DNA from 4 places in the Methylibium sp. genome. Region 2 is predicted to be linked to each of the others. Evidence: predicted binding sites of a transcription regulator. Region 2 holds the regulator's gene; each other region holds the start of a gene.
What was found. Region 2 encodes FNR, which switches genes on or off when oxygen is low (the NO sensors DNR and NnrR bind a similar motif). Its sites were predicted from a motif close to TTGATNNNNATCAA; they were not measured.
Positions count from the first base shown of each region.

Region 1: the regulator FNR is predicted to act here: its motif matches at 2,508-2,521, upstream of ACQY9S_RS08790 (DUF3149 domain-containing protein).
Region 3: the regulator FNR is predicted to act here: its motif matches at 2,373-2,386, upstream of ACQY9S_RS13930 (OmpW/AlkL family protein).
Region 4: the regulator FNR is predicted to act here: its motif matches at 3,343-3,356, upstream of ACQY9S_RS18730 (MBL fold metallo-hydrolase RNA specificity domain-containing protein).

Region 1 covers NZ_OZ257250.1:1,885,864-1,893,562, forward strand. The annotation lists gene soxC (sulfite dehydrogenase) at 1-1,070, opposite strand, end outside; gene ACQY9S_RS08785 (YeeE/YedE family protein) at 1,324-2,445, shown strand; gene ACQY9S_RS08790 (DUF3149 domain-containing protein) at 2,581-2,733, shown strand; gene petA (ubiquinol-cytochrome c reductase iron-sulfur subunit) at 2,756-3,373, opposite strand; gene ACQY9S_RS08800 (sigma-54 interaction domain-containing protein) at 3,698-4,960, opposite strand; gene ACQY9S_RS08805 (YgaP family membrane protein) at 5,349-5,543, shown strand; gene ACQY9S_RS08810 (MBL fold metallo-hydrolase) at 5,597-6,493, shown strand; gene ACQY9S_RS08815 (TIGR01244 family sulfur transferase) at 6,559-7,699, shown strand, end outside.
Region 2 covers NZ_OZ257250.1:589,569-597,267, reverse strand. The annotation lists gene ACQY9S_RS02785 (Arm DNA-binding domain-containing protein) at 1-65, opposite strand, end outside; gene icd (NADP-dependent isocitrate dehydrogenase) at 264-1,517, opposite strand; gene ACQY9S_RS02775 (sulfite exporter TauE/SafE family protein) at 1,664-2,359, opposite strand; gene hemN (oxygen-independent coproporphyrinogen III oxidase) at 2,382-3,812, opposite strand; gene fnr (fumarate/nitrate reduction transcriptional regulator Fnr) at 3,986-4,711, shown strand; gene ACQY9S_RS02760 (hypothetical protein) at 4,740-4,994, opposite strand; gene ACQY9S_RS02755 (hypothetical protein) at 5,013-5,258, opposite strand; gene ccoG (cytochrome c oxidase accessory protein CcoG) at 5,290-6,774, opposite strand; gene ccoP (cytochrome-c oxidase, cbb3-type subunit III) at 6,803-7,699, opposite strand, start outside.
Region 3 covers NZ_OZ257250.1:2,980,570-2,988,268, forward strand. The annotation lists gene ACQY9S_RS13915 (TlyA family RNA methyltransferase) at 1-554, shown strand, start outside; gene metF (methylenetetrahydrofolate reductase [NAD(P)H]) at 560-1,402, shown strand; gene ACQY9S_RS13925 (polyphosphate kinase 2 family protein) at 1,480-2,310, opposite strand; gene ACQY9S_RS13930 (OmpW/AlkL family protein) at 2,506-3,096, shown strand; gene ACQY9S_RS13935 (5-formyltetrahydrofolate cyclo-ligase) at 3,206-3,820, opposite strand; gene ACQY9S_RS13940 (TfoX/Sxy family protein) at 3,912-4,313, shown strand; gene ACQY9S_RS13945 (DUF2917 domain-containing protein) at 4,375-4,656, opposite strand; gene ACQY9S_RS13950 (LysR substrate-binding domain-containing protein) at 4,759-5,730, shown strand; gene ACQY9S_RS13955 (transglycosylase SLT domain-containing protein) at 5,834-7,699, shown strand, end outside.
Region 4 covers NZ_OZ257250.1:4,002,693-4,010,391, reverse strand. The annotation lists gene ACQY9S_RS18745 (universal stress protein) at 1-210, shown strand, start outside; gene ACQY9S_RS18740 (TraR/DksA family transcriptional regulator) at 264-632, shown strand; gene ACQY9S_RS18735 (MgtC/SapB family protein) at 648-1,904, opposite strand; gene ACQY9S_RS18730 (MBL fold metallo-hydrolase RNA specificity domain-containing protein) at 1,901-3,256, opposite strand; gene ACQY9S_RS18725 (EAL domain-containing protein) at 3,548-6,253, shown strand; gene ACQY9S_RS18720 (response regulator) at 6,288-6,965, opposite strand; gene ACQY9S_RS18715 (PAS domain S-box protein) at 6,962-7,699, opposite strand, start outside.

The sequences.
Region 1 (7,699 bases), 1.3 Mb from region 2:
AGGCCGCTGATGTTGTAGAAGCCCTTGTCCAGCAGCACCTGCCCGCCGGACGGCGTGGTGACCACGCTCTTGCATTCCTGCGTGCTCGAATACTGGCGGTGCAGGCCGCCCGGCATCAGGTCGACGTAGTGGATCACCTCGTCCTTGGTGCCGTAGGGCTGGTCGCCCACCTCGATGCGGCGCAGGTACTTGACCCAGCTGACGCCTTGCACGCCCGGCACGACCAGCCGCAGCGGGTAGCCGTTTTCGGGGCGCAGCATCTCGCCGTTCTGGCCGTAGGCGACGATGACCTCACCGCTTTCGATGAGCTCCATCGGCACGGTGCGCGTCATCGACGAGCCGTCCGCCCCTTCGGCCAGCACGTAGCGCCCGCGCCTGTAGTCCACGCCGGCCATGTCGAGCAGGATCTTCAGCGGCACGCCCGTGAACTCGCTGCAACTGAGCATGCCGTGCGTGTACTGGCAGGTGGGCACGGCCACGTTGCCCCACTCCATGCCGGTGTTGGCGCCGCACTCGATGAAGTGAAAGCGGCTCACGGTCGGCAGGCGCATCAGTTCGTCCATGGTGAAGACCATGGGCTTCTTCAGGATCTTGTCGTCCGAGCCGTTGACCATCAGCCGGTGTTTGGACGGGTCGATGTCCCACCAGCCCTGGTGATGGCGCTCGAAGTGCAGGCCGCTCGGCGTCACGATACCGAACAGCGACTGCAGCGGCGCGAACGAGACCGACGCCTGCGTGGTCTGCGTCAGCCCCGGACTCGGCCGGCGCTGAACGTTGGTCTCGAATTTGGACGGCTTGCCGTAGCCGTCGGTCACCACTGCCTGGCCGAGGCCGCGCGAATGTGCCGGCAACTCGAGGATGTCGGGGTCCCCGCCATCGGCCGCGACGGGATTGGACTGAGCCGCCACCAGCGGCGCGGCCACCGCCGCACCCGCGGCGGCGAATGCCTTGCGGATGAAATCGCGCCGCCCGGACTTGGCCTCGGCGAACACCTGCCGAACGCCGGGGGCGTCGAGAAAGTTCTCCGGCGCCTTGAGCAATCGGCCGGAATATCGGGGCTCGGAATCCAAGAGGGTCTCCTGTCGAACTGCCGTGGCGCTGTCGCACGCCCGGTTCGGGGTGTCGCAGCGCCGAACGGCATTGAATCTATTTATGCGGCTAGACAAATATAAGCATTCTGCGATGCATAGAAGCTACGGACAAACCCGCAATGCGGAGCGAACGTCTTGGCCTCGCGTACGCGGCCCCGTCGACCTGGGGCATCATCGTCAGCCGATCCGGCCCACGTTGCCAGCCGTTCTCCACCGAACCCGAAGACATGTCATGGCCCTTCCCCTGAGCCCCTATGCCGCCGCGCAAACGGTCCTCTGGGGCGGCCTCATGGTCGGCGTGGCACTGGGTGCCGTGGCGCAGGCCACGCGCTTTTGCACCATGGGCGCGCTGGCCGACTGGTTCACCTACGGCGGCACGGCGCGGCTGATGATGTGGATCCTGGCGGTGGCCGTCGCCGCGACCTGCACCCTGAGCCTGATCGGCATGGAGTGGCTGGATGCGACCCGCACGGTGGCCTGGAGCGACCGCTTCCTTTGGCTTTCCTACCTGGCCGGGGGCGCGTTGTTCGGCTACGGCATGGTCCTCACCTCCGGTTGCCCGCAGCGCAGCCTGGTGAAGGCGGGGGCCGGCAGCCTGAAGTCGTGGGTGACCCTGATCGTGGCCGCGATCGCGGCGCAGATGACGCTGCGCGGCGTGCTGGCCGAGCCCCGAGTTCGCGTCCTGGATGCCGCAGGCATCCAGCTCGCGCATCCACAAGACCTCGGGTCGATGTTGTCGCCGCTCATCGGTGCGCCGCCGGCCGCCTTGCGCTGGGCGGTGCTCGCGCTCGTGCTGGCGTCGGCCGTGGTGCTTCTGTGGCGCGCCCGTGCGGGCATGGAGCGCAGCCACTGGATCGGCGGCGTGCTGGTCGGACTGCTGGTGCCGGTGGCCTGGGCACTCACCGGACATCTCGGCTTCATCCCCGAACACCCCGACACGCTCGAGGCTGCCTGGCTGGGAACCTACTCCCACCGTCCCGAAGCGCTGACCTTCGCCGCGCCGATCGCTCACAGCCTGGACCTGCTGACGCTCTGGTCGGACCGCAACAACGCGGCAAGCTTCGGCGTGACGGTCACCCTGGGCGTGCTGCTGGGCAGCGCCGCCTCCGCCGTGATCCGCAAGGAGTTTCACATCGAGTCGTTCCGCAACGCCGAAGACATGGGCAACCATCTTCTCGGCGGCCTGCTGATGGGCTTCGGCGGCGTGACCGCGATGGGCTGCTCCATCGGCCAGGGCATCAGCGGCCTTTCGCTGCTGTCGGCGGGTTCTTGTCTCGCGGTGGCGGGGATCGTGAGCGGCGCCTGGCTGGCCCTGCGCGTCCAGACCTGGCGGCTCGACCGCAACGCCGCCTGAACCGGCCTTGCCGCCACCGCCTTGTTGCGCGAGTGTGTCGATGGGGCCGTCGTCGATACCTGTTGACGCATGACAAGGTATCACCGCTGATTCGAGCGCTCAATCAGATCGGTGTTTGGTGACAAGGAGATCTCGATGCATGCCCTCAAAGACCTTTTCACGTCGGACGTCGGACTGATGAGCTTGGCGGGCATCACTTTCATGCTCGGCATGGGTGTCTTCTTCATTCGCTACTTCCTGAAGCACATCCGTGAAGACAGTGAAGCCGCTGCCCGCTTGAAGTCCTGAACGACCGCTGGTCGTTCGTCCTTCAGGCCGCGCTGTCGTCGCCGATCAGGATGCGCGTGTCGCTCGCGTAGCGGTACGGCGGGATCTCGAGGTTGGTCGGTGCCGGCTTGTTCTTGAACACACGCCCTGCCCCATCGAAGGTCGAGCCGTGGCACTGGCAGAAGAAGCCGCCCGGCCAGTCGGCCGGCAGGCTCGGGTTGGCGGTACCGGCCGGCACCGCGCCGGGCGAGCAGCCCAGGTGGGTGCAGATGCCGACGGCGACAAACACTTCGGGCCTGACGGCCCGTGCCGCGTTCCTGGCATAGGCCGGCTGCTGTTCCCTGACCGATTGCGGGTCGACGAGTTGCGCGTCATGGCCCTGCAATGCGGCCAGCATCTCCGACGTGCGCCGGACGATCCAGACGGGTTTGCCGCGCCACTCCACGGTCTTGGTGCCGCCGGGCGGGATGTCGGAGAGGTCCACCTCGACCGGCCCACCCGCCGCCTTGGCGCGTTCGCTGGGCGCGAAGGTCGAGACGAACGGAACGGCCGTGGCCGCTGCGGCCGCGCAACCTGCCGCACCGGTGGCCAGCAGCCAGTAGCGGCGTTCGAGGTCACCTGGCGTGGCGCCGGGCGTGGGAAGGGGAAGGCTCTGGTCCATCGTCGGCTCCTTGCCGTTGGGTATCGATTCGATCAGCGACGAGCCGGCGCAACAGGCGGCGCTCATCGTGGGTCGTGTCCCTCGTCACCCCAAGTTCCGTGCCAATGAACGGATACCGCGAGCCACGCGCGCAAACCTCGCCGATTCCACAGGGAAGCGGCACTGCGCGACGCGGGCGAATGGACTCATGCCGAGGTCGGCCGTTGCTGCCAACGTGGCAGTCGCGTCCTGTCAAGTGGCAGCCAACAGGGAGCTTCCCGCTTGCCGCGTTTGCAGCGCCGAGGCTGCGCATCGCACCGCCGGGGCCGCTGGCAACGGCCCCGATCAGGCCAGGCCCGCCGCCTTGAGCCGGCGATAGAGCGTGCGTTCGCTCAAGCCCAGTTGCCGAGCCAGTTCGCGCCGTGTGCAGGTCGCGGTGGCCACCAGCCGTTTCAGTTCGGCGTCGTCGGCCTCGGCGCGGGACAACGCCGGGCCGGCGGCAGGCGCCGTGACCGCAGGACGCGCCAGGCCGCGGTCGAACGTCTCCGGCAGGTGCTCGGCACGCACGACGCCGTCATCGGCGAACAGCCTCGCCCGGTCGAGCACGTTGCGCAGCTCGCGGATGTTGCCCGGCCAATCGTGCGCCTGCAGCCGGGCCATCGCCTCGGGCTGCACCGACACGCGGTGCTTGGAACTGCCGCCGCGCTGCAGAAACGAATCGACCAGCAGCGGGATGTCGGCCGCTCGCTCGCGCAGCGGCGCCAGGTGGATCGGAAAGGCGCTGATGCGGTAGTAGAGGTCTTGGCGAAATCGCCCGTCGGCCACCATCTGCTGCAAGGGCTTGTGCGTGGCCGCGACCAGCCTGAAGTTGGCCTGCTGGGTTTCGATGCTGCCCACGCGGCGAAAGCTGCCCGACTCGATCAGGCGCAGCAGCTTCACCTGCATGGCCAGCGGCACGTCGCCCATCTCGTCGAGGAACAGCGTGCCGCCTTCGGCCGTTTCGACCAGCCCCTTCTTGCGCGCGTTGGCGCCGGTGAAGGCGCCCTTCTCGTAGCCGAACAATTCGCTCTCGAACAGCGTTTCCGTGAGGCCCGAACAGTCGACCACCACGAACGGACCGCCGGCGCGCTCGCTCGCCTCGTGCACGGCGCGGGCGAACAACTCCTTGCCGGTGCCCGACTCGCCGAGCAACAACACGGGGAGCATCGAGGGCGCGACGCGCTGCACCGCCGAAAGCGCCGCGTTGAAAGCAGGCGCGCGGCCCACCAGGCCGTCGGCACTGGGCCGCGCCGAGGCGTTGCGCACGGTCACCAGTCGCTCGACATAGGCCACCACCTCGCGGCCGGCATCCAGGATGGGCCGCAGTTCCACGTCGACATGCTCCGGCCCGCGCGGCGTGTGGTGAATGTGCAGTACGCGGTCGGGTCCCTTGAGTTCGAAGGCCTTCTTCATCGGGCAGTGCTCGCCGGCCTGGTCGCACGGCAGGTCGTAGTGGTGCGAAACGCGGAAGCACTTGTGGCCGATGTAGGGCTTGTCGACCGTGCCGAACTGCCGCTGGTAAGCGGTGTTGGCGGCCAGGATGTTGTAGTCGGGATCGAGCACGATCATCGGCTGCGTCTCGTGCTCGAGGAACGAGATCAGAGCCTGGACCTGCGGCGGCGAACGCAGCACCGGTGGCTCGGCCACAAGGCTGCCCGACGGTTCGTGACGAGGGGGCTTCGGTGAGTTCGGCATGGGGGCGTCGCCTGGGTTGGGGGCGATTGTGCGCCCCACTGCCACATCTGCCAACGCGGCAGTCTGGACTGCCATCCCGAGCTGCCAGGACGGGGCCCGGTCGTGGCCGCTTGACCGGTCTTCCAGAAAAACTCTTTACAGATCAATGACTTGGATTGCCGGCGCCGAATCGAACCGGGGTGGCACGGCTCTTGATCTATAGGCCTGCGTGACGGCGCGATTTTCACCGCCACCGCGTTCAGGACATCCAAGGAGACTCACCATGCAAAAGAACGAAGGCAGCCTGGACCGCGCGCTGCGCATTGGCGCCGGCCTGCTTCTGATCGGCCTAGCCCTCGCGAAGGTCATCGGTCCCTGGGGTTACATCGGCATCGTGCCGCTGCTCACGGGTGCGCTCGGCATGTGCCCGCTGTACTCGATGCTGGGCATCGACACCTGCCCGGTCAAGCGCCGCTGAGGCGCCCGGCCGGGCGCCGCGTGCGCCCCATTCCCAATCGCGTGGAGACATCGATGGACCACCGCAGCAACATGCAGGTCGAAGGATTCTTCGACCCCGGCACCTGGACCGTCAGCTACATCGTCTTCGACAAGAAGACGAAGCAGTGTGCGCTGGTCGACAGCGTGCTCGACTACGACCCGAAGTCGGGCCGCACGTCCAACACCAGTGCCGACAAGTTGATCGCCCGCGTTCGGGAACTCGGCGCGAACGTGCAGTGGATCCTGGAAACCCACGTGCACGCCGATCACCTGTCCGCCGCCCCCTATCTGAAGCAGCAGCTCGGTGGCCAGCTCGGCATCGGCCAGCACATCACGACCGTGCAAAGCGTGTTCGGCCAACTGTTCAACGCCGGCAGCGAGTTTGCACGCGACGGTCGCCAGTTCGATCATCTGTTCGCCGACGACGAGGCCTTTGCGATCGGCAGCCTGCAGGCCCGTGCCATGCACACACCTGGCCACACGCCGGCCTGCATGACCTACGTGGTGAGCGACGGCGCCGGTGTCGACACGGTCAGCGCCGCTTTCGTCGGCGACACGCTCTTCATGCCGGACTACGGCACCGCACGCTGCGACTTCCCCGGCGGCGATGCGCGCACCCTGTACCGCTCGATCAACAAGCTGCTGAGCCTGCCGCCCGAGACGCGGCTCTACATGTGCCACGACTACCAGCCGGGGGGCCGTGAGGTGCTCTTCGTCAGCACTGTCGCCGAAGAACGCGAGAAGAACATCCATGTGCGCAACGGCATCAGCGAAGAAGAGTTCGTCGCGATGCGCCACGCACGCGACGTGACGCTGGGCATGCCCACGCTGATCCTGCCGTCGGTGCAGGTGAACATGCGCGCCGGTCAGCTGCCCGAGCCGGAAGCCAACGGCACCCGCTACATCAAGATTCCATTGAACGCGGTCTGACCGCAGTTCCACGCAGAGCCCCGGAAAAGGGGCCACGCCTCACGGTCCACCAGGAGACAAAGCCCATGGACATCCGCCCCCTCACCGGCGAACTGTCGGTCGCGCCCCAGCTTGCCGCCGCCGACATGCGGGCGATCGCAGAAGCGGGCTTTCGGTCGGTGATCTGCAACCGCCCCGATGGCGAAGGATCCGATCAGCCGGTGTACGGCGAGATCGAGCGCTCGGCCACCGACCAGGGCCTGCAGGTGCGCTACCTGCCGGCCGAATCGGGCAAGGTCACCGACGAGCAAGGTGCGGCCTTCGGCGCGCTGATGGCCGAGCTGCCGAAACCGGTGCTGGCGTTCTGCCGCACCGGCATGCGCTCGACCACCATGTGGGCGCTGTCGCAAGCCGGAAGGATGTCGCTGCCACAGATCATCGAGCTGTCGTCCAAGGCAGGCTTCGACCTCAAGGGCGTGGTGCGACGCATCGTCAACGGCGGCAAGACACCGGTCGAGGTGGCCGACGCAACGCACGAGGTGGTGATCATCGGCGGCGGTGCCGCAGGCATCTCGGTGGCGGCGAGCCTGCTGTCGCGCAGCCCGAAGCTCGACATCGCCATCATCGACCCGGCCGACATCCACTACTACCAGCCGGGCTGGACGATGGTGGGCGCAGGCGTGTTCGATGCCGGCACCACGGCCCGCACGATGGCCTCGGTGTTGCCGCGCGGCGTGCACTGGATCAAGTCGGCAGTGGCTGCCTTCGAGCCCGAGCGCAACGCGGTCATCCTCGATGGCTGCCGCGTGGTCAAGTACAAGCAGTTGGTGGTGTGCCCCGGTCTCAAGCTCGACTGGCACGGCATCGAAGGTCTGTCGGAGACGCTCGGGCGCAACGGCGTCACTTCCAACTACCGCTACGACCTCGCGCCCTACACCTGGCAGTTGGTTCAGCAGTTGCATCGCGGCCAGGCGCTGTTCACACAGCCGCCGATGCCGATCAAGTGCGCCGGCGCACCGCAAAAGGCGATGTACCTCTCGGCCGACCACTGGCGTCGCAGCGGTGTGCTCGAGGCCGTCGACATCCAGTTCTGCAACGCCGGCGCCGTGCTCTTCGGCGTGGCGGACTACGTGCCGGCGCTGATGGAATACGTCGAGGCCTATGGCATCGGCCTGAACTTCGGCCAGACGCTGGTGGCCGTCGATGGCCCCGCCAGGAAGGCGACGT
Region 2 (7,699 bases):
TTGTACGGCTTCGGCTTGGCGTTGTTGATGCGGGTCGGAGAAAGGGTGTACCGGGATGTCCTCATGAACGGTCTCGCTAGCTCGGTTTGCGAATCCTACAAATGGAGGAATTTGGAGGATTTCTCCCCCTCTGTCCCTCCAAAATTCTCTCCAAATTGGCGGGATTTCGCGATTACCAGTGAGACGCAGAAAAACGAAATTCCTCGAAATTCACAAGGAAAATCAATGGCTTACGAGACGTCATGAGACGCCAGGTAGCAGCTTCACATATGGTCGATCATCACCTGCCCGAAGCCCGAGCAGCTGACCTGCGTGGCGCCGTCCAGCAGGCGCGCGAAGTCGTAGGTGACCTTCTTCGACAGGATGGACTTCTCCATCGACGAGATGACCAGGTCGGCCGCCTCGGTCCAGCCCATGTGGCGCAGCATCATCTCGGCCGACAGGATCTCGGAGCCCGGGTTGACGTAGTCCTTGCCGGCGTACTTGGGCGCGGTGCCATGGGTGGCCTCGAACATCGCGATCGAGTCCGACAGGTTCGCGCCCGGGGCGATGCCGATGCCGCCGACCTGCGCCGCCAGCGCATCGGACACGTAGTCGCCGTTCAGGTTGAGCGTGGCGATCACGGAGTACTCGGCCGGGCGCAGCAGGATCTGCTGCAGGAAGGCGTCGGCAATCGAGTCCTTGACGGTGATGTCCTTGCCGGTCTTCGGATTCTTGAACTTGCACCACGGGCCGCCGTCGATCGGCTGCGCGCCGAATTCCTTCTGTGCCAGGCCGTAGGCCCAGTCGCGGAAGCCGCCCTCGGTGAACTTCATGATGTTGCCCTTGTGCACGATGGTCACGCTGGGCTTGTCGTTGTCGATCGCGTACTGGATCGCCTTGCGCACCAGGCGCTCGGTGCCTTCACGCGACACGGGCTTGATGCCGATGCCCGAGGTGTTCGGGAAGCGGATCTTCTTGACGCCGAAATCCTCTTGCAGGATCTTGATGAGCTTCTTGGCCTTCTCGCTCTCGGCCTCGAACTCGATGCCGGCGTAGATGTCTTCCGAGTTCTCGCGGAAGATCACCATGTTGGTCTTGTGCGGCTCCTTGACCGGGCTCGGCACGCCTTCGAAATACTGGATCGGGCGCAGGCAGACGTAGAGGTCGAGTTCCTGGCGCAGCGCCACGTTGAGCGAGCGGATGCCGCCGCCCACCGGCGTGGTCAGCGGGCCCTTGATCGACACCACGTACTCCTTCAGCACCTGCAGCGTCTCTTCGGGCAGCCAGACGTCGGGGCCATAGACCTTGGTCGACTTCTCGCCAGCGTAGATCTCCATCCAGTGGATCTTGCGCTTGCCGCCGTAGCTCTTCGCGACCGCGGCGTCGACCACCTTGATCATCACCGGCGTGATGTCGAAGCCGGTGCCGTCGCCCTCGATGTAGGGAATGATGGGCTGATCGGGCACATTGAGCGAGAAATCGGCATTGACGGTGATCTTGTGGCCGTCGGCAGGCACCTTGATGTGCTGGTACATGGACTTGCGTCTCCGCTGGGTGGGGGTTCGAGAGGAACAGGAGGGGTGACTTCGATTCTAGGCGAGGCATCGTGCACTGCAGCGAACGATGCCGCTCTGCGCAGCGCACAGGGGAGTGCCAGGGCAATACCGGACGGTCAATGGTCCTAGGCCGCAATGCACCACGGCCCGCCCGGGCCGGTCAGCTGGTGCCACATCGCCCACGCCCCAGCGGCGGCCAGCAGCACCCCGGCCAAGCGCACGGCGCCCGCGCCGCGGCCCAGGCGGCCCAGCAGGCTGCGGCCCAGCAACAAGGCCAGCGCGCCGCCGAGCGCGAACGCCAGCATCACCGCCGCACCGGCGAGCGGCCCGTCGGCCAGCGCGGCGACGACCAGCGCCGAGTACAGCAGGCCGCAAGGCCAGGCCGCCCACAGCAGGCCGACGGCCCCCGACCAGGCCCAGCCGCGCTGGCGCACCCGCCCCATGGCCGGGAGCGGCCCGAGCATCGGCACGGCCGAGAGCGGTGCCGTGAGGCGGCCCAGCGCAACGCGCGGGATGCGGCCGGTGAGCAGCAGCCACAGGCCGAAAACCATCACCGCCGCCTGCAACAGTGTCCACAAGGGTTTCAGCCAGGCGGTGGCCTGGAACATCTCGGCCAGCCAGCCGGCGCCCACCGCCACCAGGGCCCCCGCACTGCCGTAGGACAGCAGCCGTCCGAGCTGCAGCGACACCGCAGCCTGCCACGGGCGCGCGCCGGGACAGGCCCGCTCGACGGCCGCACAGGGTGCGGCGCACATCGCAACGCAGTGCGGACTGCCGGCCAGACCCAGCACGAGGCCGGTCGTGATCAGTGCGAGGCTCATTGCCGCACCCCGCGCACTTGTCTCAGATCAACCGCGAATAACGCTCGCGGTCGCGATCGGCCTGCAGGTGGCGGTCGAACACCATCGCCACCGCACGCACGAAGTACCAGCCCAGCGGCGTGAGCTGGATCGCGTCGGCGTCGATCTCGACCAGGCCCTGCCCGACCAGCGGCTCGAGCCGCTGCAGCTCGGCATCGAAGTAGCGCCTGAAGTCGAGCAGATGGGCCAGCTCGATCGACTCGAACACCACCCGGCCCTGGCACATCAGCGCCATGATCACCGAGCGGCGCACCACGTCGTCGCGCGTCAGCACGAGGCCGCGCACCACCGGCAGTTCGCCGGCGCGCAAGGCGTCCTGGTACTCCGGCAGCGACTTGGCGTTCTGGCTGTAGGTCGCACCGACGCGACCGATCGCCGACACGCCCAGGCCGATCAGATCGCAGTCGGGCTGGGTGCTGTAGCCCTGGAAGTTGCGGTGCAGCCGCCCCTGGCGCTTGGCCGTCGCCAGCGCATCGGTCGGCAGCGCGAAGTGGTCCATGCCGATGTAGTCGTAGCCGTGCTCCAGGAAGCCGGCGATCGCGTTCGACAGCATCGTGACACGCTGCGCCGTGCCGGGCAGGTCCTGCGCATGGATGCGCCGCTGCGGCTTGAAGCGCTGCGGCAGGTGCGCGTAGCCGTAGAGCGCCACGCGGTCCGGCCGCAGCCGGGCCACTTGCTCCACCGTGCGTGCCAGCGAAGCCGGCGTCTGCTTCGGCAGACCGTGGATCAGGTCGATGTTGATCGAATCGAAGCCCAGCGCGCGGGCACTGGCCATCAGTGCCGAGACCTGCTCCTGCGGCTGGATGCGGTGCACCGCCTGCTGCACGGCAGGATCGAAGTCCTGCACGCCAAAGCTCAGGCGGTTGAAGCCGAGGTGTTTCAGGTGCGCCAGCCGCCCGGCATCGACGGTGCGGGGGTCGACCTCGATCGAACATTCGGCCTGCGTCTGCACGTCGAAGGCCGCGCGCAGCAGCGACATCAGTTGCGTGAGTTCGCCGTCGCTGAGGAAAGTCGGCGTGCCGCCGCCGAGGTGCAGCTGGCTCACGCGCTGCCCCGGGCCGAGCGCGCCCACGTGCAGCGCGATCTCCTGTCCGAGCGACTCCAGGTACTCCGCGCCATGCCGGTGCTGGCGCGTGATCACCTTGTTGCAGGCGCAGTAGTAGCAGACCGATTCGCAGAACGGAACGTGCACGTACAGCGACAGCGGTGAACTGCCGCCCACCGCACCGGCCGACTGCGGGCCGCTGCGGCGCTGCCCCAACGCCTGCCGGTACTGGGCGGGACCGAAGGCCTCGACGAAGCGGTCCGCCGTGGGATAGGAGGTGTAGCGCGGCCCGCCCGCGTCCAGTCGGCTCAGAAGCTCCTCGGTCGGTGCGGCGGGCGCCGGCTTGGCGGTCGTGGGAGTGCTGGACATGCCCAGACTGTGCCCAGCGCCCAGCGCCCTGCACTTGATCTGCATCAAGCCCCGGGGTCGACGGGCCCGGACAATCTGCACTCATCTTGAGGCCGATCATGCAACTTGCCCCGGACACACCCGCTGACGCGCCTTGCGGAGCTCACGCCGAGCGCGCACCCATAATGGTCCGCATGGAACAACCCATCCGCATCGAAGCGCTCAAGGTTGCCTGCTCGAGCTGCAACCTGCGCGAGTTGTGCCTGCCGGTCGGCCTGTCGGATGCGGACCTCGACCGGATCGACGAACTGGTGGGTGGCCGCCGTGCCGTCAAGCGCGGCGACGCGCTGTTCCACGCCGGTGATCGCTTCGAGTCGCTCTACGCGGTACGCACCGGCTTCTTCAAGACCCGCGTCTCGGCCGACGACGGACGCGACCAGGTCACCGGCTTCCAGATGGCGGGCGAGCTGCTCGGGTTGGACGGCATCAGCACCGACCGCCATGCCTGCGACGCCGTGGCGCTCGAGGACTCGCAGGTCTGCCAGATCCCCTACACGCAGCTCGAGACGCTCTCGCGCGAGTCGACACCGCTGCAGCACCAGTTCCACAAGATCATGAGCCGCGAGATCGTGCGCGACCACGGCGTGATGCTGCTGCTCGGCAGCATGCGCGCCGAGGAGCGGCTCGCCGCCTTCCTGCTCAATCTGACGCAGCGGCTGCAGGCGCGCGGCTTCTCGGCCTCGTCGCTGGTGCTGCGCATGACGCGCGAGGAGATCGGCAGCTACCTCGGCCTCAAGCTCGAGACGGTGAGCCGCACCTTCTCGAAGTTCCAGGACGAGGGGCTGCTCGAAGTGAAGCAACGCGACATCCGCGTGCTCGACGAAGCCGGCTTGCGCCGGCTCGTCAACGGCCCCTGCTGAGCCCCCGAGCGCGGAGGCCCCCGCTCACTCAGGGCCAGCGGCGCGGCTCGGTTCCCTCGGGCTCCGGCGTCGCCAGCAGCAGCGTCAGCATCGACGTGAGCGCGCACACGATCCAGAAGCTGAAGAAGGCCAGCGTGTACACACCCGCCGGTGACACGCTCTGCAACGCACTGCCGACCCAGCCGCTCAAGTCGGCGGGATCGGCGGCGCTGAACACCAGCATCTCGAGCACGCCAGCCATCATGAACGAGGGCCAGGCGATCCACAACGTGCGTTGCCTCATGGCGTGTCCCGGCCGGCCCTAGTGCGGCGCCCTGGGCGTGGCCGCGTGGTTGCGTGCCTGCACCGCAGGCGTGCTGCTGTCGAGGGACTCGCTCGCGCGGCTGAGCACCGGGTCGCTGCCGCGCACGGCAATCACGGCGGTGGCGATGGCGGCCACCACCACCACGAGCGGCCCGCCGAGCACCAGCCAGAGCATGGGCTCGCGCCACCACGGCAGCTGCGCTGCCGGGGAGGGCGCCAGGATCTTTGCGTTCGTCTGTGCCATGGAGACTCTCCTGGTGAGCAGCGTACCGCACTCAGCGCGGCACGACGAAAGTGGACTTCTCGACCACGCTGAACGCCGGCTGACTGCCGTCGACCTCGCGTGTGAGCTCGAAACGCAAGGGGTGCGCGCCCGGCCCCAGCGCCGCGGCCGTCTGCGGCGGGATCTGCACGGCCACCGGCACCCAGCGCGACTCGGCCGGCGCCAGCAGCACCTCGCCGCGCACCTGCGCTTGGGCACCGGCGATGCCGCTCACGGCCACGCGGTAGCGCTGCGCGGATTCGGTCGCGTTCATCACCTGCAGACGGTAGACGTTCTCGATGCGCCCTTCGTCGACCAGCCGCGCCAGCGTGCCACGGTCGCGCACCACGTCGACCCGCACCGGGCTGCGCAGTGCCAGGCTGGCAACGAAACCGCCCGAGACCAGCAGCAGGATCACGCTGTACACGAGCACCCGCGGACGGAACACCCGGCGCCAGTCCAGCGTGCTGCGGCCGGCGGCCAGGCCGTTCTGCGTCGCGTAGCGGATCAGGCCGCGCGGATAGTCCATCTTGTCCATCACGCCGTCGCAGACGTCGATGCAGGCGGCGCAGCCGATGCACTCGTACTGCAGCCCCTGGCGGATGTCGATGCCGGTCGGGCAGACCTGCACGCACAGCGTGCAGTCGATGCAGTCGCCCTTGCCCTGGGCCGCCAGCGCGTCGTGCGCCAGGCTGCGCGGGCGCGAGCCGCGCGGCTCGCCGCGCGCGGTGTCGTAGCTGATGATCAGCGTGTCGTGGTCGAACATCGCGCTCTGGAAGCGCGCATAGGGGCACATGTACTTGCAGACCTGCTCGCGCATGAAGCCGGCATTGCCGTAGGTCGCAAAGCCGTAGAACAGCACCCAGAACCACTCCCAGGGGCCCGGCCCGGCGGCACCCGGGCCGGCGAGACCGAACAGGCTCAGGGCCTCGCCGCCCAGCTCGCGGATCGGCGTGAAGTAGCCGACGAAGGTGAAGCCGGTCCACAGCCCGATCGCCAGCCACACCGCATGCTTGGCCGATTTGCGGGCCAGCTTCGCGGCGCCCCAGGGCGTGGCGTCGAGCTTCAGGCGCGCCTGCCGGTCGCCTTCGATATGGTGCTCGACCCACATGAAGATCTCGGTGTAGACCGTCTGCGGGCAGGCGTAGCCGCACCACAGACGACCGGCCACGGCGGTGAACAGGAACAGGCCGTAGGCCGACAGGATCAGCAGGCCGGTGAGGTAGATGAAGTCCTGCGGATAGAGCACCAGGTCGAAGATGTAGAAGCGCCGCGCCCCCAGGTCGAACAGCACCGCCGGGCGGCCGTTCCACGGCAGCCACGGCAGGCCGTAGAACACCAGTTGCGTGAGCCACACCAGCGCCCAGCGCCAGGCGGCGAACCAGCCGTGCACCGCGCGCGCATGGATCGTCGCCTGCTTCGCGTACAGCGACACCATCTCGCCCGTGTCGTCGGGCGCGGCAGCGATGGGGATGACGCGTGAGGCAGGACGATTCATCAGCGGCTCGGGGTCGCGCTCCGGCAGTTCACTGCTTCGCCGCGACCGCGGCGCCGCCGGTGTTCGACAGCCCCCAGACGTAAGCGGCCAGCACCTGGATCTGCGCCTCGCTCAGCCGCCCGGCATGCGCCGGCATCACGTTGGTCTTGCCTTCGTTGACCATCTTCATCACCGCGTCCTCGCCCCAGCCGTGCAGCCAGATCTTGTCGCTCAGGTTGGGTGCGCCCAGGGCCTGATTGCCCTTGCCGCCCGGACCGTGGCAGGCCGCGCAGGCACCGAACTTCTCGCGCCCCAGTTGTGCAGCGATGCTGTCGTGCGGGCTGCCGGACAGGCTCAGCACGTAGTTGGCGACGTTGCGCACGTCCTCGGCGCTGCCGACCGCCGCGGCCATCGGCGGCATCATGCCCTGGCGCCCCTGTGCGATGGTCTGCGCGATCTGCTCGGGCGCACCGCCGTGCAGCCAGTCGTTGTCGGTCAGGTTCGGGAAGCCCTTGCTGCCGTGCGCGTCGGAGCCGTGGCACTGGGCGCAGTTGTTGATGAAGAGCCGCTCGCCCAGGGCATGCGCCTGCGGGTCGCGCGCCAGTTCGGCCGCCGGCATGGCGGCGAAGCGGGTGTAGAGGGGTTCGGCCTCGGCACGGCCACGCTCCATCTCCGCCTGGTACTGCGAGCGCGAGGTCCAGTCGAACTGGCCCGGATTGGAGCCCAGCCCGGGATAGAGCACCAGATAGAGCGCACCGAACAGCACGGTCAGCACGAACAGCCCCACCCACCACAGTGGCAGCGGGTTGTTCAACTCGCGCAGGTCTCCGTCCCACACGTGGCCGGTCGTGTTGTCGCCCGCCATCACCTTGCGCCGGCTGGCGATGAACAGCAGTATCAGGCAGGCCGCCAGGCCCACGACCGTGACGATGCCGATGAAGAGCGG
Region 3 (7,699 bases), 2.1 Mb from region 2:
ACGGCGCGCTCGCGCACTGCGGGCTCGATGTCGCCGGCGGCACGGCGCTGGATGTCGGCCAGAGCACCGGCGGCTTCACCGAGGTGCTGCTGGCGCGCGGCGCGGCGCGGGTGGTCGGCGTCGACGTGGGCCGCGGGCAATTGCACCCGTCGCTGCGCGGGCATGCCCGGGTCACGGCGATCGAGGGCCTCAATGCGCGCGGGCTGACGCGCGAGGCGCTCGGCGCCTCGATGCCGCAGGCCGGCTTCGATGTGGTGGTCGCCGACCTGAGCTTCATCCCGCTGACGACGGTGCTGCCGGCGCTGGTGCCGCTGCTGGCGGCCGGTGGCACGCTGCTCGCGCTGGTCAAGCCGCAGTTCGAGTTGCAGCCCAAGGACATCGGCAAGGGCGGGCTGGTGAAAAGCGCGGCCTCCTATGCCGAGGTCGAGCGCAAGCTGCGCGAGGCCTGCCGGCAGCTCGGCCTGGCCGTGATCGACTGGATCGACAGCGCCGTCGCCGGGGGCGACGGCAACCGAGAATTCTTCATCCGGGCACAGCCCCGGAGACCGGAGTGAATCTGATGAACAGCAAGTCGAAGCTCCCGCTGAGCCTGGAGTTCTTCCCGCCGAAGACGCCCGAAGGCGCCGAGAAGCTGGCCGCGGTGCGCCGCGCGCTGTATGCGGTCCGGCCGCAGTTCTGCTCGGTCACCTACGGGGCCGGCGGCTCGACGCAGGAGGGCACCTGGGCCACGGTGCAGGCGATCCGGGCCGACGGCGTCGAGGGCGTGCCGCATTTCAGCTGCCTCGGGACCACGCGGGCGGTGGCGCGCACGACGCTGCAGCAGTTCAAGGACGCCGGCGTGAAGCGCATCGTCGCGCTGCGCGGCGACCTGCCGTCGGGCTACGGCGCCTATGGCGAGTTCCGCTATGCGAGCGAGCTGGTGGAGTTCATCCGCACCGAGACCGGCGACCACTTCCACATCGAGGTCGCCGCCTACCCGGAGACCCACCCGCAGGCCAAGAGCCCGCAGGCCGACCTGCTGGCCTTCGCCATCAAGGCCAAGGCGGGTGCTTCGAGCGCCATCACGCAGTACTTCTACAACACCGATGCCTACTTCCGCTTCGTCGACGATGCACACGCGCTCGGCGTGGACATCGACATCGTGCCGGGCATCATGCCGATCACGAACTCCTCGCAGCTGATCCGCTTCTCGGAAGCCTGCGGCGCCGAGATCCCGCGGTGGATCCGCCGGCGGCTCGAGGCCTTCGGCGACGACCGCGCGTCGATCCAGAGCTTCGGCCTGGACGTGGTGACCGACCTCGTCGACCAGCTGCGCACGGCCGGCGTGCCGGGCCTCCACTTCTACGCGATGAACCAGTCGGCGCCGGTGCTCGAGATCTGCCGCCGGCTCGGTCTGGCCTGAGGCGCGGCGCTCGCGCGCGAATCACCTCCCGTGCATGCCCGCACCCGTCAACGCGGCGGGAGGGCGCGCGGCGGAGCTCACACGATCCGGATAGCTGCCGGGTCGAAGTCGGGTTTCGGTGCCTTGAGCTTCATGCCCGCCAGGGCCTGCACGACCAGCGTCGCGATCATCAGGTTGCGGTTGCTCTTGCTGTCGGCCGGCACCACGTGCCAGGGCGCGCAGGCGGTCGAGGTCGCCACCAGCGCGGTCTCGTAGGCGGCGAGGTAGGCCTTCCACTTCGCGCGCGTCTCCAGGTCGCCAGGCTGGAATTTCCAGCGCTTGGCCGGGTCGTCGAGGCGGGCCTGCAGGCGCAACCGCTGCTCGTCCTTCGAGATGTGCAGGAAGCACTTGACGATCGTCGTGCCGCTGTCGTGCAGCAGGCGCTCGAAGGTATTGATGTGAGCGAGCCGCCGGGCGCGCTCGTCGGCGTCGATCCAGCCTTCGACGAACGGCACCAGCACGTCCTCGTAGTGGCTGCGATTGAAGACGGCCACCTCGCCGGCGCGCGGCACCACGGCGTGCACGCGCCACAGGAAGTCGTGCGCGCGCTCGACCTCGGTCGGCGCCTTGAAGGCCGCGACCCGCACCCCGAGCGGGCTGCACTGGCGGAACACCGAGCGTGCGGTGCCGTCCTTGCCCGAGGTGTCCATGCCCTGCAGCACCAGCAGCAGCTTCGGCGGCGCACCGGCCTGGCCGTTGGCATAGAGCAGGTCCTGCAGCCGGTCGACCTCGATCGCCAGCTCGGCCAGCCGCGCGTCGTCGGCCTCGCGGCTGCTGCTCGCGGCGGGCCGGGCGCCGGGGTCGATGTCCTTGAGCCTGAGCTTGCGACCGACGCGGTAGGTCTTCAGGTAGGCGGACGAACGGGCCATCGCTGCTCCACGGAAGGGTGTGCGTGCACTGTAGCGCCGCGTCCACACCGCAACGCGCCCGATTGATCTGCCTCAGAAGTTCGGCGCGCCGGGCGCGGCACGCCCGGCGACGGTTGACATGGCGCAAGAGGCGGCAGGACCGCGCGATCTGCAATGCGCAGGCGGGAAGCTCCCCGCGTCATCGGAGTGAAGCTCATGGAAAAGAAGATCCTCGCCGCCCTCGTCCTGTCTGCGCTCGGCGGCGTCGCCGCGGCCGCGCCGGCCGGCGGCGACTGGCTGGTGCGCGTGCGCGCCCTGCATCTCGACTCGGCGAACAAGGACAGCACCGGTGTCGGCTTGTCCATCGACAACAAGACCTTTCCCGAAATCGACTTCAGCTACTTCTTCACGCCCAACATCGCGACCGAACTGGTACTGACCTATCCGCAGAAGCAGGAGGTCCGCGCTGGGGGCGCACGCATCGGCGAACTCAAGCACCTGCCGCCGACGCTGTCGCTGCAGTACCACTTCCTGCCCGGCGCGGCCTTCCAGCCCTATGTCGGCGCGGGCATCAACTACACGCGCTTCTCGTCGATCGACCTGCCGGCGCCGTTCAGCATCGAGAAGAACAGCTTCGGCCTGTCGCTGCAGGCCGGCTTCGACGTGCCGCTGACCGACAAGCTGGTGCTCAACTTCGACGTGAAGAAGGTGCAGATCCGCACCGACGTGTCGGCCAACGGCGTGAAGGCAGGCACCTTCAAGATCGATCCGGTGCTGATCGGCGTGGGGGTGGGCTGGCGCTTCTGAGGCTCCGGGGAACGGGGCAGGCACCCCGGCCGAGCGCCGGGCCGCCCCAAGCCGGCCGAGCCCCCGCGGGGGGAGGCTGCGGTACGCCGCAGCCGGGGGATCCATGACCTCAGTCCTCGCGCGACCAGGCCACACCGTCCTCGGTGAGCATCGCGTCGAGCGGGATGTCGTGCGGCTCGGCCTCGAGCCACTCGATGTAGCCGTGCCGGTAGCCGATGCCGACGGTGAACGGCCGCGGCTCGAGCGCCGCCAGCGTGCGGTCGTAGAAGCCGCCACCGTAGCCCAGGCGCAGCCCCTTCGGCCCGAAGCCGACGCAGGGCACCAGCAACAGCGTGGGCATCAGCAGGTCGGTGCCCTTGGGCTTGGGGATGTCGTAGGCATCCTCCTCCATCGGGCAGCCGGGATACCACTGGTGGAAGCGCAGCTGCCTGGTCTGGCGGTTCATCACCGGCAGGCCGATGCGGCGCGGCGGCCCGTCGCCGGTGCCGTGGCCGGCACCCTCGGTCCAGCGGTGCAAGGCGGGCAGCGCATCGAACTCGCCCTTGATCGCCCAGTAGGCGCCCAGCGTCACGTCGTCGCGCTGCGTCAGCCAGACGCGCAGCACGCCCTGCAACTGTTCGGCGCGCTCCTGGCGATCGAGCAGGCTCTGGCGCTCGGACTGCAGCATCCGGCGCAACTGCGCCTTGTCGCGCGGCAGGCTCATCGGGTCGTAGGGCAGGGTCATGGGCAGGCTGTGGCTGGCTGGCGTGGGAAGACTGCACCGATTTTGCCCCGCGGTGCAGGCCCGGTGCGCCGGCACTGCCTACACTGTGGCGATGGCCCCACCGCACAACGAGTTCGCCGCCCACTGCGTCGAGTTGCTGGCGCCGCTCGGTGCGGCCCATGCGAGGCGCATGTTCGGCGGCCACGGTCTCTACCTCGACGGCCTGATGATCGGGCTGATCGCCGCCGAGCAGCTCTACCTGAAGACCGACGCGCAGACGCTGCCGCAGTGGCAGGCCGCCGGCACCCGCCCGTTCGTCTATGAAAGCCTGCGTGACGGCGTCGTCAGGACCGCGACGATGAGCTACCGGACCCCGCCCGACGAAGCGACCGAGTCGCCCGAGGCACTGCGCCCCTGGGCCCGGCTCGCGCTCGAAGCCGCGCTGCGCGCGCAAGCGGCGCGGACCCGCAAGCGGGCCACCGCGCGCGCCGTGCGCCCGCGAAAAAACGGCTGAGCGGCGCTCCGCCGAGCGCCGGGGCGGCCGCGACACGCCGCGGCCCGGAGCCGACGCGCAGTCAAGCGAGCGGCTCTTCCAGCACCTCGAAGCTCGCCGCCGACCAGCCCTCGGCCAGCACCTCGGTGCCGGCCGGCAGGCGCAGGCTCTGGCCCGGAGCAAGCCACCAGTCTTCCGGCGGTGGTGCACCCACACGGCCCTCGGCCGTCACCCACAGTCGGCCCTCGCGCAGACGCAGCCAACGGGCACTGCGCGTCGCTGGCAGGCGCAGGGTCTGGCCGCTGCCGAGCTGCCACAGCGGCATCGCCTGGTCCGTAGATTGTTGCGAATCGTGCAAGCTCATGTTGCGCTCCAACGGGCCCCTCGAGTGCGGAACCCATGCGTCATATCATCGTCAATGTTCGGCCTCGAATCCAATGAGATCGAAACCCTCTATTGATGATCAATGAGCACTAATACACCCCGCCAGCGACCGCTGTCGGTCGGACCGATCCGGGCTTTCGAGGCGGTCGCGCGCCACCTCAGCTTCCGCGCCGCGGCCGAGGAACTGCACCTCACGCAGTCGGCGATCAGCCGACAGATCCAGTCGCTGGAGGCGGAGGTCGGCAGTTCGCTGTTCACGCGCGGCACACGCAGCGTCGCGCTGACCGGCGACGGCGTCGTGCTGCTGGCGGCCGTGACGCCGGCGCTGGAGCGGCTCGACGCGGGCGTTCGGCAGATCCGCAGTGCGCGGGGCCGTCGCGGCGTGAACCTCAACACCTTCCCGTCGTTCGCGTCGCTGTGGCTGCTGCCGCGCATCGAGGCCTACCAACGCGACCATCCCGACCTCGACATCCGCATCGATGCGAACGATCGCCTCGCCGACCTGGACGACCCCGAGGTCGAGATCGTGATCCGCTACTGCAGCGCGCAACGGGCGCCCGCCGGTGCGCTGCGGCTGTTCGGCGAGACCCTGACACCGGTGGTCAGCCCGCGTTTGCTGGAGCAGGCCGCCAGCGGCGCCGCCCCCGCGCTGCGCACACCGGCCGACCTGGCACAGCACACGCTGCTCGAAGAAGACAGCCAGTTGGCCAGCACGCAGTTCGTCAGCTGGCGCCACTGGCTCACGCTGCAGTCCCTGCCCGGCCTGGAGCCGCGGCGCTGGATCTACCTGAACTTCACCTACCAGCAGGTGCAGGCCGCCCTGGCCGGCCAGGGCATCGCGCTCGCCCGGCTGGCGCTGGTCGACGAATCACTGGCTCGCGGCGAGCTGATCGAGCCGTTCGGACCGGACTGCCGCACGCGCAGCCCTTACGCCTACTGGCTGGTCATCGCCGGCAGCAAACGCGAACGCGCCGACGTGCAGCGTTTCGCGACCTGGGTACAGGCGCAGGCGGCGCTGACGCGACAGGCCATAGGCGAAGGCGTGCCGGATTGAGCCGGCCGCCGTGACTCGCAGGAGCTCGCGTCGTCATGCACCGCTGGGGACTGCGTTAAATTCGAACGGAACCGAAGCCGATCGACACGGCTCCTTCCGTGGCATGACCCCCAAGACCCCGACTTCCCTGCACTGCCACACCTTCAGCCGCGCGGTCGCACTCGCCGCCATCGCCGCAGCCCTGACGCTGCTCGCCCCGCCGCCGCCGGCACGGGCACAGACGGCCAACGACACCGTGCTCGATGCACGCGAGGCCCTGCGCAAGCGGGACAAGAGTCGCCTGGCGGCCACCCGTGCCGCCGCACTCGCGGCGAATCACCCGCTCGCGATGTGGGCCGACTACTGGGAACTCGGCAACCGGCTCGCCGAGGCGCAGCAGGACGAACTGAACGCCTTCTACGCCCGCTGGCCCGGCAGCTATGTCGAGGACCGGTTGCGCAACGACTGGCTGCTCGAGCTCGGCAGGCGCCGCGACTGGGTCAACTTCCGTGTCGAATACCCGCGCTTCAAGCTCAACGACGACCGCGAGGTGAGCTGTTACGCGCTGCTGACGCGCCACCTCGATGGCCAGGACGTGCTGGACGACGCCCGTGCCGCCTGGCTGGCGCAGCGCGACGCCGACGACGGCTGCGCTCTGCTCGCCAGCACACTGTTCGAGGCCAGACGCCTGGGTCCCGAGGATGCCTGGCGCAAGACGCGGCTCGCGGTCGAGGCCAACCGGGTGCGCATGGCACGCCAGGCGGCCGCACTGCTCGGCGACGAGGTGGCGAACACGGTCGGCGAGCTGAGCGACAACCCGCAGCGCTACCTGACGCGCAAGGCATCGACCAAGGATCGCGGCGCCAGCGAACTGACGGCACTGGCGCTGATCCGCAGCGCGGCGAACGACCCCGATGTGGCCGCGACGTCGATGAACGAACGCTGGGCCGCGCGGCTGCCGGCCGAGCTGAGCAGCTGGGTCTGGGCCAGCATCGGCAAGCAGGCGGCCCTCAAGCTCAGCGACGGTGCATCCGACCACTTCCAGCGCGCCGAGCTGACGCGCACCGGGCCGGTCGAGGTGGCGCTGCCCGACGACACGCTGGCGTGGAAACTGCGCGCCGCGCTGCGCGCCAACGGTGGCGCCGGGCGCTGGCAGCAGGTCATGCAGGCGGTCAACGCCATGAGCCCCACGGAGCAGCGCGAGCCGGCCTGGATCTACTGGAAGGCCCGCGCCCTGCTGGCGCTGGCCGGCAGCAGCCAGGAGGGCGGCACGCTGAGCGCGCAGGCACACGAGCTGCTCGCGTCGATCGCGAACCCCTTGCACTTCTACGGCAAGCTCGCCACCGAGGAGCTGGGCCAGCCGCTGGTTCTGCCCGCGCGCCCGGCACCGCCGAGCCCGGAGGAACGCAGCGCCGCGGCGCAGCATCCCGGCCTGCAGCGCGCCCTGCTGCTGATCGACGTCGGCCTGCGCAACGAGGGCGTGCGCGAATGGAACTTCTCGCTGTTCGGCATGGGCGAGCGCGAACTGCTGGCGGCCGCGCAGCTGGCCTGCGAGCGCCAGATCTGGGACCGCTGCATCAACACCAGCGAGCGCACGCGCGAGCAGGTCGACATGGAGCAGCGCTTTCCCACGCCGTTCCGCGCCGACGTGGTCGCCCGCGCGCGCGAGGCCGGGCTGGACCCGGCCTACGTCTACGGCCTGATCCGGCAGGAGTCGCGCTTCGTCGCCACGGCGCGCTCGGCGGTCGGCGCCTCGGGCCTGATGCAGCTGATGCCGGCCACCGCGAAATGGACCGCCCGCAAGCTCGGCATCGACTACACGCAGGATCGCATCACCGACCACGGCACCAACCTGCGGATCGGCACCGGCTACCTGAAGCTCATGCTCGACAGCTTCGACGGCTCCCAGGCCATGGCCGCGGCCGGCTACAACGCCGGGCCGAGCCGGCCACGCAAATGGCGCGAGGGTCCGTCGCTGGACGCGGCCGCC
Region 4 (7,699 bases), 1.1 Mb from region 2:
CGCGCCACCGACGCCGGCGTTCCCTTCGAGGGCTTCTTCGCCCAGGCCCACGAGATCGATGCGGCGATCGCCGATGTCGCCCGCCAGCGCGGCTGCGACCTGATCGTGATGGTGACGCACGGGCGCGGCCTGTTCGGCGAGTGGCTGTTCGGTTCGCAGACGCGGGGCGTGATGGTGCGCAGCGAGTTGCCCCTGTTGATGCTGCACTAGAAGTCGCCGGATGGTCCGGCGGCAATCCCTGATCCACCCCGAAGGCAACCCGCATGAACACCCGGCCCTACGCAGACATCCGCGACGACCTGCTCGCCCGCGAGGCGCGGTTGCGCGACGAGGTTCGCGCACACCGCGCGCAACTCGTCGAGCCCGGCGCCGCCACCGGCAACACCTTCATCGCCGGCAGCGAAGGCGCCGCCGCCGATGCGGAAGACGAACTCGAGATCACGCTGATCAGCCACTGGCAGCGCGAACTCGACGAAGTGAGCGCGGCGCTGCAGCGCCTGAATGTCGGCGGCTACGGCGACTGCGAACGCTGCGGCAAGCCGATCGGCCTGCCGCGGCTGCGTGCACTGCCCGAGGCGCGCCTGTGCCTGACCTGCCAGGAGCAGGCCGACCGGGCTCCCCACCGCAGCTGACCGACGCAACGGCCCTCAAGGCCGCAACAGCCACCACGCCGCAGCCCACGCGAGCGCGAGGCTGACCGCCAACGCCGCCCCGACGCGCAGCGCGTAGGCCCGCCCGCCGGCCACGGCCGCCACACCGCAACGCGTCAGCGTGTTCGCGCTGACGGCCAGCAGCACGCCGCGCAGCATCTGCTCGGTCGACAGCTCGCCGGCCGCGTGCAGTGAAGCGAGCGACGCCACCGGCGCGTGCGCGTCGAGCAGCGCGGCGAGCGCGACGCTCAGGCCGAGCCCGGCGTCTCCGTAGTGGCGCTGCGCATTGCCGACCCCCAGCGCGACGACACCCAGCGTCAGCGCCACCACGATCGCCTCGCGCGGCCGCAGCGCGCTGCGTGGCGGGCCCGCCGGCGCCGCAGCGAGCGCACCGCGCGAGCGCAGCGACAGCAGGCCGATGGCCAATGCGCCTGCCGCGCCGGCCAGCGCCACCGGGAACAGCGCGACGGCGGCAGGCGGCGACAGCACCGCGCTCATCACCAGCACCTGCAGCCAGGTGGCCACCGCCGAGAGCGCGGCGGCGCCGGCCAGCACCGCCGTCTGCGCCGGCTGCGCGCGCGAGCGGCTGCCGAACGATGCGACGGTCGCGGTGCTCGAGACGAATCCCGATACGAAGCCCGACACGAGCACGCCGCCGCGCACACCGAGCCAGCGCAGCGCCACCTGACCGCCGGCCTGCATGGCCATGATCAACAGCACCAGCGCAACGAGCGGCCTCAGACTGATGCCACCGAATGCCTCGAGCGGCCGCGACGGGACCAGCGGCAGCACGATCAGCGCCAACGCGGCCAGCAGCAGTCCGTCATGCAACTCCTGGTCGCTCAGCAGCTGGGTCGCGAAACGGTGCAGCCGCTCACGCGCCGCCAGCAGCGCCGCGAGGCCGGCGCCGCAGGCCGCCCCGAGCGCGGGCGAGAGCACCGACTGCACGCCGATCAGGTAGGTGGTGAACAGCGCCAGTTCGGTGGTCAGCCCCGGATCGCGCGAGCGACTTCTCCCGTACGACAGCGCGGCCAGTGCCGCCACCAGCACCGCCCCGGCCACCACCAGCCCCGGCACCGGCAGCCATTGGGCAAGGCCGCCGGTGGCCGCCGCGACCGCAAAGCTGCGCAGGCCCGCGGCCTCGCGGTCGTCGCCGCGGCCCTTGCGGCGTTCGCGCTCGATGCCGATCAGCAGGCCCGCGCCCAGCGCGACCGCCAGCCCGAGGACCCCGTCCGGCAGCGCGTCCAAGCTCACACCTCCAGCGTCGCCCCGTGCTCCGGCACCGACACGCGCCAGCCCAGCTCGTCCTGGATGCGCAGCCGCAGCGTGTCGGCCGCCGCGGGCTCGCCGTGGACGACGAAGGTCCGCTCCGGCGGCGACGCGAAGCCGCGCAGCCAGTCCATCAGCCCGTCGGCATCGGCATGGCCGGAGAAGCCTTCGAGGTGGCTGACCTCGGCCTTCACCGCGATGTACTCGCCGTGGATCTTGACCTCGCGCGCGCCGCCGATCAGCGCCGCACCGCGCGTGCCGCCGACCTGGAAGCCGGGAAAGACGATGTGGTTGCGCGGGTTGGGCGCCAGCGCCTTCAGGTGGTACAGCACGCGCCCGCCGGTGGCCATGCCGCTGGCCGAGATGACGACCTTGGGCCAGCGCTGGCGTGTCAGGCGCTCGGACTCCTTGGGCCCCGCGACCAGCGTCACGCCGTCGGTCAGCGTGCCGGCCTCGCGCGGTGCGATGCGCAACAGCTTGCGATGGTGCTGGTAGAGCGCGGTCGCGGTGCTCGCCATCGGGCTGTCCAGGAAGACCGGCAGGTCGGCCGGGATCTCGCCGGCCGCCTTCAACCGCTGCAGCACCAGCAGCAGCGCCTGCGCACGGCCGACCGCGAACGACGGCAGCAGCACGCTGCCGCCGCGCCGCACCGTGGCGCGGACGATCTCGCCCAGCTGCGCCTGCACGTCGTCGCGCGGATGCCGGCGGTTGCCGTAGGTCGACTCGATCAGCAGCACGTCGGCCTGCGCCACGCGGCCAGGCGCCGGCATCAGCAGGTCGTCGCTGCGCCCCAGGTCGCCCGAGAACACCAGCGTGCGGCCGTTCGCGCGCACGCCCACCGACATCGCACCCAGCAGGTGGCCGGCAGGCGTGAGCTCGATTCGCGCGTCGCCGATGCGCACACTGCGGCCGGCCGGCAGCGCCACGATCCTCGAGATGGCGCGCTTGGCGTCAGCGACGCTGTACAGCGGCAGCGCCGGCTGGTGGCGCGACCAACCGCCCCGGTTGGCGCGCCGTGCGTCCTCTTCCTGCAGGTGCGCGCTGTCGAGCAGCAGCACCTCGGCCAGGTCGCGTGTGGCGGCAGAGGCGTGCACCGTGCCCTTGAAGCCCTGCTTCACCAGCACCGGCAGCCAGCCGCAGTGGTCGAGGTGGGCGTGGCTCAGCACCACCGCGTCGATCAGCGCCGGCGGCACCGCCAGCGGCGCCCAGTTGCGCTCGCGCAGCGTCTTGTAGCCCTGGAACAGGCCGCAGTCGAGCAGCACGCGCGCACCGCCGAGCTCGACGAGATGCCTGGAGCCGGTGACCGTATCGGCGGCGCCGAGGAAGGTGATCTTCATGCGGGACGTGCGGATCGCGAACCGCGCTGTGACGACGCCGGACTCTCGCACAGACGACACGCCGCCGCGACGGGGCTCGCCGCCCGTTGACCTCGATCAATGCTGCGCGTGTGGCCCCGCGGGGCAGGAAACCGCCCGCCCCGCCTCGACGGCGGGGCACCGAGCGCCGTGTAACGAGTCAGCAAGGCGTTGGGCGGCGCAGCCGCGCTCAATCGCGCCGGGCACTTGCCGATATAGCGACGGTGGGCGGTCGCCGCGCCCAGCCAGACTCCCCTTTGCCGCTGAACCCGAATGTCCATCGCCGCCCCCGTTCTCGCCAGCAACGCTGGCGCCTCGCCACGTGACTCGCTGGCGTGGGCAACGGTCGACGCGCTGTCCGAGCATGCCTGCGTCGTCGACCGCCACGGCATCGTGTGCGCGGTCAATCGCGCATGGCGCCTGCGCGCGGCGGCCGACAGCGGGCGCCCGCGGCAGGCGGTGGAAGGAAGCGACTATCTCGGCACCTGCGACAGTGCCACCGGGCCGGAGGTGGACTGGACGCATGCGTTCGCGGCGGGGGTTCGCCAGGTGCTGGCCGGCCGGCGCGAGCGTTTCTCGATGGAGTATCCAGGCCCTTCGCCGGCGGACGAACGCTGGTTCGAAGCCGCCGTCACGCGCTTTGGGAGCGAATGCGACCTGTTCGTGATCGCGCACCAGGACATCACGGAGCGCCGTCGCCGCGATCAGGGCCTGCGGCGATTCGGCGCCGCGATGGAAGCGACGGCCGACGCGATCTTCCTGATCGACGTCAGTCGCATGGCGCTGGTCGACGTCAATGGCGCCGCATGCCAGATGTATGGCCACTCGCGGGCAGACCTGCTGGCGATAGCCCCCGAAACCCTGTTCTCGACCACTCGCCACGAGCTCGAGACCTCGTGGCAGGCGCTGATTGCCGGCGACGTGAGCGGCGACACCTTCGAGACGCGCCTGCAGCGCGCCGACGGCACCCGGGTGCCGGTCGAGGTGCGCCGCCGCGCCGTGCGCGTGGGAAGCGCCTGGCTGATCGCCAAGGTGGCGCGCGACATCACGACGCGCAAGGATGTCGAGCGCGCGCTGCAAAGACAGACGGTGAAGCATGGCTTGTTGGCGCGCTTCGGCCAGTTCGCGCTGGAGAACCCGCCGCTGCCCGAACTGATGTCGCAGGCGATCGAGATCGTGCAGCAAGGATTGAAGGTCGATCTTTGCCGGCTGCTGGAGGCAGGATCCGATGACCGCACGCTGGTCCAGGTGGCCGGTACAGGCTGGTCCGAAACGTGGCTGCGCGAGCCGTGCTTCGATGCCGCGGCCGAGACGCAGGACCGCTTCATCCTCGGTGCGCGCGAGTCGATCGTCATTGGCGATTTCGAGTCCCAGACGCGCTTCCAGCGCTCCGCCATCCTGCAGGCACACGGCGTGCGCAGCGCCGTGGAGGTGCTGGTCTGCGGCGGCGGCGGCGCCTACGGCGTCATCGGCGCCTATTCGCGCGAGCCTGGCTGCTTCAGTGCCGAGAACGCCGACTTCGTGCAGAGCGTGTCGAACACGCTGGCCGCGACCATCGAGCGCAAGAACACCGAAGACCGGTTGACCTACCTGGCCCAGTTCGATCCGCTGACCGAGTTGCCCAATCGCAGCATGTACCTGGACCGGCTCGGTCACACGCTGATCGTCGCGGAGCGGGACAAGCTGCCGGTGGGCGTGCTGTTCGTCGACATCGATCGGTTCAAGAACGTCAACGACACCCTCGGCCATGCCGTCGGCGACCTGCTGCTGGTCGAGATCGCCGAGCGCCTGCGGTGCGCGGTGCGCCCGGGCGACACCGTCGGTCGACTCGGCGGCGACGAGTTTGCCGTCGCGCTGGCGCACCTGGCGCGCCCCGATGACGCCGCCCTGGTCGCGCAGAAGATCGTCGCCTCGCTTGCCGCACCGTTCCAGCTCGGCGTGCACGAGGTCTATGTGTCGGCCAGCATCGGCATCGGCGTGTACCCGATCGACGGACGCGAACCCGACACGCTCCTGAAGAACGCCGACACCGCGATGTACCGGGCCAAGGAGTCCGGCCGCAACGCCTACCAGTTCTACATGCCGCAGATGAACGAGCTCGCCCTCGCGCGCATGCGCGCCGAGTCCCAGCTGCGCGGCGCGCTCGACCGCGGCGAGTATCTCTTGCACTATCAGCCCAAGGTCAGGCTCGCAACCGGCGAGATCAGCGGCATGGAGGCGCTGCTGAGGTGGCAGCCGGCGGGGCGCGGCCTGGTGCCGCCCGGCGACTTCATTCCGATCCTCGAGGACACCGGTCTGATCCTCCCGGTCGGTGAATGGGTCGTCGCGACGGTGTGCGCACAGATCGCCCGGTGGCGGGCTGAAGGCTTGTCACCGCCGCCGGTCGCGGTCAATCTGTCGGCGCGCCAGTTCCGGCAGAAGAATCTCGCCGCCGTGATCGGCGACATCCTGGCATCGAGCAAGGTCGACCCGGGCCTGCTCGAACTCGAGTTGACCGAGTCGAGCCTGATGAGCGACTCGGAAGCGGCCGTGCAAGCACTGCGGGACATGAAGGCCCGCGGTATCCGGCTGTCGGTCGACGACTTCGGCACCGGCTATTCGAGCCTCGCCTACCTGAAGCGCTTCCCGCTCGATGCGCTGAAGATCGACCGTGAGTTCATCCGCGACGTCACCACCGATGCCGACGGTGCGACCATCGCGCTGGCGATCATCAACCTGGCGCGAAGCCTGAAGCTCAAGGTCGTGGCCGAAGGCGTCGAGACCGAGGAGCAGCTCAACTTCCTGCGTGCCCACGGCTGTGACGAGATGCAGGGCTACTACTTCTCGCGGCCACTGCCCGTCGAGGAGATCACCCGCGCACTGCGCGAAGGGCGACGCCTGACGTTGCCGACGTTCATGCCCCCTGCCCGCCGTTCCGGGCGCTTTCCGAATGGCGAATCCTCGGCAACCGCCGATGTCGATCAGGGCCTGGGTGTCTGACCGCCGATAGGGCGGCCGGTGAACGCCTCGAACCTCAGGCCGGCATCAACTCCTGCCTCACCGCGTACAGCGCCAGTTCGACGTCGTTGCGCACGCTGGTCTTCTCCAGGATGCGCGCGCGGTAGGTGCTCACGGTGTTGGGCGACAGCACCAGCTGCTCGGCGATCTCGCCGACGCTCTTGCCCGCGGCCAGCAGGCGGAACACCTGGTACTCGCGGTGCGACAGGCGCTCGTGCAGTGGGGCATCGTCGTCGCCCCGGCCCTTCTTCGTGCCGCTGCCGGCGCGCACCGCGCCGGCCAGCTGCTCGGCAACGCTGGGCGTGATGAAGAGCCTGCCCTTCGCCACCTTGCGGATCGCGTCGATCATCTGCTCGCTGTCGGCGCTCTTGTTCAGGTAGCCGGCCGCGCCGAGCTTGAGGCTGCGCACCGCGTACTGGCGGTCGGGGTAGGTGCTGAGCATCAGCACCGGCAGCTTCGGGAACTCGGCCTTCAGCGCCTTCAGCACGTCGAGGCCGTCGCGTTGCGGCATCGCGATGTCGAGCAGCACCACGTCGGGCAGCCTGCCGGCCGCGGCACCGGAGCGCACCAGTGCCATCGCGTCGGGGCCGTTGCCGGCCTCGCCGGCCAGCGCGATGTCGCCGGCGTCGGCCAGGATCTGCTTGATGCCCTGGCGCACGATCACATGGTCGTCGCAGATGATCACCTTGATCATGCCGCCCCCTCCTCTTGCGCCAGCGGCATCATCAGCCTGACTTGCGTGCCCTGTCCCGGCGCGCTGTCGATGGTGAGGCGCCCGCCGAAGTGGGCCGCGCGCTCGCGCATGCCCATCACGCCGTAGCTGCGCGGGCCGTTCAGCGCTTCGGGCGTGGTGCCGACGCCATCGTCGCGCACGTCGAGGTAGAGCACCGGCTCGGGCGGCGCGTCGACCGCGATGCGGATGCTCACGCGCCGCGCCCGCGCATGGCGTGCGATGTTGGACAGCAGCTCCTGGAAGATGCGGAACACCGCGATCGCCAGACCGCCCTCGGGCGGCGCGACGCCGGCGGCCACGTGCACCTGGAGGTCGGCCTGCAGCTCGGCGCTCTCCAGCCATTCCTGCGCCTGCCACTCGAGCGCGGCCCACAGGCCCTGGTGGTCGAGGATGCTGGGGCGCAGGTCGGTGATGATGCGGCCGACCTTGTCGACCGCGGTGTCGATCAGCGCCCCCATGCCCCCGCACTTGGCGGCCAGCGGCGCGCGATCGGCGACGCGCTTGTCGAGCCAGTTGACGTCCATCTTCAGCGCCACCAGCAACGAGCCGAGTTCGTCGTGGATCTCGCGCGCGATGCGGGTGCGCTCCTGCTCGCGCACCGTCTCGAGGTAGGCCGAGAGCTGGCGCCGCTGCGCGAGCGCATCGCTCAGCGCGCGGGTGCGCTCGGCGACGCGCTGCTCCAGCCGGTCGTTGGT